Neobacillus sp. PS2-9: one gene and its partner. The protein of the gene in region 1 binds, or shares a complex with, the protein of each later gene. Links are inferred from orthologs where the notes say so. Each region holds a gene or a part of one and is shown on either strand. Other genes may lie near its edges. The genes, in order: secG and secY.

Region 1 (3,048 bases):
CTACAGCGCCTAGCCCCTCGGGTCAAATAACCTTCGGCAATAAAAGTCAAAGAGCGACTTTTCTTGCCGAAGAACATTTGCCTGTCGGGGCTGAACGAGGCGCTTACGCTTTTCTTACTACCACAAATATACAATTTGTGGTATTTTTCATATAGATAGGAAAAAATTTTGGGAGTTGATTATTTGAAACGTTTATTAGATTGTACAGCTGCTGATTTTGAAAAAATGACAGGAAAAGAATTGAAGCAAAGTATTCTCGCATCAGAGGGAAGAACGATTGTGGCGGAAGTAATCGGAAGCATTACCCCATATTATCCTGCCGTGACCAATGCAGAAATGGCCGCCGCATTTGGAGCAGACCTCATCTTATTAAACTTCTTTGATGTGTTTAATCCGACAATGGAGGGATTACCTGAAGTGGTGCCTGACACCATTGTGCGCACCCTGAAAAAGCTTGTAGGCCGTCCCATTGGTCTAAATTTAGAGCCAGTAGATCTTACAGCGAAGCAGGTTGAAGCTTTAATTGAATTACCTGAAGGAAGATTGGCTACTGAAAAATCACTACAAAAGGCAAAAGAACTAGGCTTTGATTTTGTCTGTCTGACAGGAAATCCTAAAACAGGCGTATCGAATGCAGAAATTACAAAAGCTATTCAAGTGGCCCGAACCGTTTTCGGCGAAGACGGATTGATTATTGCTGGGAAAATGCATAGTGCAGGTGTTGCTGGTGAGGTAGGTGGCAGCTTGATGTCAACCGAAACCTTACATTCCTTTATCGAAGCAGGAGCAGACATCATCCTCATTCCATCACCAGGGACGGTGCCAGGCTTTACGATTGAAAGAACAGCCAAGCTAGTCGATAGTGTCCACGAAAAGGGAGCACTTGCGATTTTGACAACAGGAACAAGCCAAGAAGGTTCAGATGAAGCAACCGTTAAACAGATCGCCTTAAATAGTAAAATGGCCGGTGCCGATTTATATCATATCGGTGATGCAGGAGCAGCGGGAATAGCGATCCCAGAAAACATCACATCCTACTCGATTGTAGTAAGAGGAAAGCGGCATACATACGTCAGAATGGCCTCCTCCATCCTAAGATAGGGGACAGTCCCCCGGCGCTTTAACGCAGTGGGGGAATGTCCCCAGAATTGTATTGTCTAATGGGAAATAATATGGTAAATTTAATATACTGTGAACTGTACGTCTAACAGGAGGTGGCTTACATGCATGCATTGGTCGTAACATTATTAGTTATCGTAAGTATTGGTCTTATTGCGGTTGTTTTACTTCAATCTGGTAAGAGCGCTGGATTATCTGGTGCCATTTCTGGTGGTGCTGAATCCCTATTCGGCAAACAAAAAGCACGTGGAATCGATTTGATTCTACATCGTATCACGATTGTATTATCAGTATTATTCTTCATACTTGCGCTTGCTGTTACTTACTTTAAAATCTAATATAAACACTCAAACCTGGCCAACCAGCCAGGTTTTTTGTTTTATCTGAATAGACAAAGTCGTTTTTCTGGAATGTTCACCACGTCATTGCTTAAACTATACTAAGTGAATTGAAATAAAAGGAGTTTTTTAAAATGAAAGTTGCTTCACCGAAACCATTTACCTTTGAAGGAGGAAAGCGAGCGGTACTGCTGCTCCACGGTTTCACTGGAAACTCGGCTGACGTCCGGATGCTGGGACGTTTTTTAGAAAAGAAAGGCTATACCTGCCATGCACCTCACTACAAGGGGCATGGGGTGCCACCTGAGGAACTAGTACATTCTGGACCAAAAGATTGGTGGCAAGATGTCATGGCTGGCTATGAATTTTTAAAAAATAAAGGGCATGAGGAAATTGCAGTAGCCGGACTGTCTCTTGGCGGCGTATTTTCCTTGAAATTGGGTTACACTGTACCTATAAAGGGTATTGTACCGATGTGTGCCCCAATGTATATAAAAAGTGAAGAGGTTATGTACGAAGGAATCCTCGAGTATGCTCGCGAATTTAAAAAGCGTGAAGGAAAATCAGACGAGCAAATCGAAATGGAAATGGAAGACTTTAAGAAAACTCCAATGAGGACATTAAAGGAGCTTCAGGCATTGATTGCTGATGTTCGCGAAAATGTGGACATGATTTATGCCCCAACCTTCGTCGTTCAAGCACGCCACGACCACATGATTAATACGGACAGTGCAAACATTATTTACAATGAAATCGAGTCAGTTACAAAGGATATAAAATGGTATGAAGAATCTGGACATGTAATAACGTTAGATAAAGAACGTGATAAGTTACACGAAGATGTCTATGCTTTTTTAGAAAAACTTAACTGGCATGATTAATAAAGCACCCATAAAGGAGGGATTGGCTTGGAAGATTACATCCAAAAGCATGTTGACCGGCTTTTGCAATATATGAGGGATGAGGCCTACAAACCATTAACAGTCCAAGAGCTTGAAGAAGCATTTGGTATTCAGGATTCTAGTGACTTTAAAGAGTTTGTAAAGGCTCTTGTTCAAATGGAAGAAAAGGGTCTAGTTGTACGCACACGCAGCAATCGGTATGGCCTACCGCAAAAAATGAACTTAATTCGCGGTAAACTGATTGGTCATGCGAAAGGATTTGCGTTTGTCACCCCTGATGAACCAGGAATGGATGACATTTTTATTCCGCCAAATGAAACAAATACCGCAATGCATGGAGATATCGTTCTCGCTCGCGTTTCTTCGGAAACATCTGGGCAGCGCCGGGAAGGAAGTATCATCCGCATCATTGAACGCGGCGTTCAGCAGGTAGTAGGAACTTATGTTGAAAGCAAAAGCTTTGGCTTTGTGATTCCTGATGATAAAAAGTTCGCCAGCGACATCTTTATTCCAAAGTCAGCTTCTAAAGGAGCGGTTGAGGGACATAAGGTAGTCGTCAAGCTTGTTACATATCCTGAAGGGAGAAAAAGTGCTGAAGGTGAAGTTATAACCATTCTCGGTCATAAAAATGACCCAGGCGTGGACATCCTGTCTGTCATACATAAGCACGGACTTCCTATGGCTTTCCC
Region 2 (3,314 bases), 4.1 Mb from region 1 along the record:
GGTCCCCAGGAATTCCATGAACAAGTTCATTGTTCACACTTGTACAAATACTGCCGCGAAAACCATTATACCCTTTAAACGAAGGAATAGCATCCTTGCTGCGGATAAACTCTTCAGCAATTCTGTCCAATTCACGCGTTGTCATACCTGGAGCGATATGTTTCTTTAACTCCTGATGAGTCAAAGCAACTATTCGACCAGCTTCCCGCATGATCTCAATTTCCTTAGGGGTTTTACAAATGATCATTCAGCTAAGCCCCCAAGTAATTCCTCGATATCAATAAGTACCTTACTAATATCTTGTTGACCATCAATTGTGCGTAAATAACCCTTATCCTCATAAAAAGCTAATAATGGTGCAGATTGCTCGATGTTAACGTCTAAGCGATTTTGAACTGTTTCTGCATTATCATCTGCTCTTTGGTACAGCTCCCCGCCGCAGCGGTCGCAGACACCCTCTTTTGCAGGAGGATTAAAGACTAAATGATAAGTAGAGCCACAGTCCTTGCAAATCCGTCTTCCAGTCAAACGATCCATTAAAATATTTTTATCAACGTCGATATTAATCACGTAGTCAATCTTTTTAGTTAGATCAGCTAATAGATTCTCTAACGCTTCTGCTTGTGGTACAGTCCTAGGAAAGCCGTCTAGTAAAAATCCCTTTTGACAGTCATCTTTACTTAAACGTTCACGTACAATGCCGATTGTTACTTCATCAGGAACAAGTTCGCCTTTGTCCATGAAAGATTTTGCTTGTAACCCTAGTTCGGTTCCTTCTTTCATCGCTGCACGGAACATATCTCCAGTAGAGATATGAGGGATGCCGTATTTTTCGACGATTCGTTCAGCTTGAGTACCTTTACCTGCACCAGGTAGCCCCATTAAAACTAAATTCACACGTGTTCCCCCTCGTGCTATAAATAGGTTTTAGGGAACATTAGTCCCCAAAACCATTACTTTATAAATCCTTTATAATGACGTTTAACCAGTTGAGCTTCAAGCTGTTTGTACGTGTCAAGCGCAACGCCGACAACGATCAAAAGACTAGTTCCTCCAATTTGCGCCGATTGCGGTAAGTTCGCTATTTTAATAAAAATAGTTGGAAGTACTGCAATGATGGTTAGGAAGATTGCACCAACAAAAGTTAATCGATATAAAACGCGAGTTAAGTATTCCTGCGTGCTCTTACCAGGACGGATTCCTGGGATGTAGCCGCTTTGCTTCTGTAAGTTTTCCGCTGCTTGTTCAGGGTTAACTTGGATAAAAGCATAGAAATAAGTGAACGCGATTATTAATACTGCATATAGCGTCATCCCAATTGGATGAGAATAATCTAGGTTTCTGTTAATCCAAAGCGTTACATCATTTGTTGGAAAAAATGACGCAACTGTTCTTGGTGTTACAATGAATGAAACTGCGAAGATGACAGGGATAACACCAGCAGCGTTAACTTTTAACGGCATGTGTGTTGACTGTCCTCCAACAGGATTCTTTCCTGCAACAACACGTTTTGCATATTGAATCGGAATTTTACGATTGGCTTGTTGGATGAAAATAACACCAACAACAATTGCAATAATAGCGAGTACTATTAATACAACAGTTACAATACGTATAAATAAGGCATCTCCTGCATTTTCAAATTGCTGAACATAAATTTGGTTAATGGTTGAAGGCATACCAGCTACGATCCCTGCAAAGATGATAATGGAAATTCCATTTCCAACACCCTTTTCAGTGATCTGCTCACCTAACCACATCAAGAAAGATGTTCCAGCAGTAAGTGTAACGGCAATCAGTAGATACGTGCCAATTCCAGGACTTTCAATCAAACGGCCACTTGCTAAGTTATTAAAGCCGTATGACATACCTAATGCTTGGATAAATCCAAGCACAACAGTGAAATAGCGAGTGAATTGAGCAATCTTCCGACGCCCAGATTCACCTTGCTTGGACCATTCCGTAAATTTAGGAACAACGTCCATTTGTAACAACTGAATGATAATAGAAGCTGTGATATACGGCATAATACCCATTGCAAAGATGGAAAATTGTTTTAATGCTCCACCGCCAAAGGTATTTAAAATACCGAAAACACTAAGCTTATCCTGACTAGCAAGTACATCAGCATTAACATTCGGTACAGGAATAAATGTACCTAGTCGAAAGACGACTAGCATTAAGAGGGTGAATAAGATCTTACGTCGTATATCACCCACGCGCATAAAATTGGAGATTGTCTGGAACATTAGATCACCTCAGTAGTTCCACCAGCAGCTTCGATCGCTTCCTTAGCAGCAGAGGAGAATTTGTGAGCTTTTACAGTCAACTTTTTCTCTACGTTCCCTTTAGCAAGAATCTTGATTCCTGCTTTTTCGTTACTTACAACGCCTGTTTCGATAAGAAGTTCTGGAGTAACTTCTGTACCTTCTTCAAAGCGATTTAATGCATCAAGATTGACAACGGCATATTCTTTGCGGCTGACATTTGTAAATCCGCGTTTTGGTAAACGACGGAATAAAGGTGTTTGACCACCTTCAAAACCTAAACGTACACCACCGCCTGAACGAGCATTTTGTCCTTTATGACCTTTACCCGCGGTCTTACCTTGACCAGAACCGATACCACGTCCTAAACGTTTACGCTCTTTACGAGAACCTTCGGCAGGTTTTAATTCATGAAGTTTCATATTGGCACCTCCTTATGAAAGAAAAGAATCAATTATTGTTCTTTAACTGTTACAAGGTGAGCAACTTTGTTAACCATACCGCGAATCGCAGCGTTATCTTGATGCTCAACTGTTTGATTTAATTTACGTAAACCTAATGCAGTAACTGTCGCGCGTTGGTCCTCAGGGCGACCAATTACACTACGGTTGAGGGTAATTAAAAGTTTATTCGCCATTTGATTTCCCTCCTTATCCTAACAGTTCTTCTACTGATTTACCACGTAATTTAGCTACGTCTTCAGCGCGTTTTAATTGTGTTAAACCGTCAATAGTTGCACGAACCATGTTGATCGGTGTGTTAGTTCCTAATGATTTAGAAAGGATATCAGCAACTCCACCTAATTCAAGAACGGCACGAACCGGACCACCAGCGATAACTCCTGTACCTTCAGAAGCAGGTTTTAGAAGGATTTCACCAGCACCAAAGCGACCAATTACTTGGTGAGGAATGGTTGTTCCGACCATAGGTACTTCGATTAAGTTTTTCTTTGCATCTTCGATGGCTTTACGAATAGCATCAGGTACTTCTTGTGCTTTACCAGTACCGAAACCAACGTGACCGTTTTTATCGCCTACAACAACAAGG

The links.
Region 2: the proteins of secG (region 1) and secY are in contact, whole or in part, in a crystal structure (PDB 5AWW), measured with the Thermus thermophilus proteins. The link is inferred for Neobacillus sp. PS2-9 from one-to-one orthologs. Residues at the interface, in WP_223903268.1 of Thermus thermophilus: Tyr5, Ile9, Tyr12, Leu13, Ala16, Leu19, Val20, Val23, Leu24, Gln26, Glu27, Pro28, Gln30, Gly31, Ala32, Asp34, Leu35, Met36, Gly37, Gly38, Ser39, Ala40, Asp41, Leu42, Phe43, Ala45, Arg46, Val48, Tyr53, Thr56; in WP_096411648.1 of Thermus thermophilus: Leu14, Gln16, Arg17, Phe20, Ile34, Pro35, Pro37, Ile72, Arg108, Arg109, Asn112, Gln113, Arg116, Ile117, Ile120, Pro145, Gly146, Trp147, Phe152, Phe155, Val156, Val159, Thr160, Val162, Ala163, Gly164, Ala166, Leu167, Trp170, Glu173.

What each region holds. Positions count from the first base shown.
Region 1 is NZ_CP133269.1:1,007,438-1,010,485, forward strand. What follows is about bases 125-2,840. They hold secG (preprotein translocase subunit SecG), read left to right. Parts: upstream 125-1,223; coding sequence 1,224-1,457; downstream 1,458-2,840. Other genes in these bases: RCG25_RS04845 (DUF7916 family protein), read left to right, coding at 184-1,101; RCG25_RS04855 (alpha/beta hydrolase), read left to right, coding at 1,592-2,338; rnr (ribonuclease R), read left to right, coding at 2,411-2,840. Outside these bases: more of rnr, read left to right, coding at 2,841-3,048. UniProt on the Bacillus subtilis protein: Involved in protein export. Participates in an early event of protein translocation.
Region 2 is NZ_CP133269.1:5,083,317-5,086,630, forward strand. What follows is about bases 102-3,083. They hold secY (preprotein translocase subunit SecY), read right to left. Parts: upstream 2,250-3,083; coding sequence 954-2,249; downstream 102-953. Other genes in these bases: map (type I methionyl aminopeptidase), read right to left, coding at 102-247; RCG25_RS25420 (adenylate kinase), read right to left, coding at 244-897; rplO (50S ribosomal protein L15), read right to left, coding at 2,249-2,689; rpmD (50S ribosomal protein L30), read right to left, coding at 2,722-2,904; rpsE (30S ribosomal protein S5), read right to left, coding at 2,918-3,083. In the rest of the region: more of map, read right to left, coding at 1-101; more of rpsE, read right to left, coding at 3,084-3,314. UniProt on the Bacillus subtilis protein: The central subunit of the protein translocation channel SecYEG. Consists of two halves formed by TMs 1-5 and 6-10.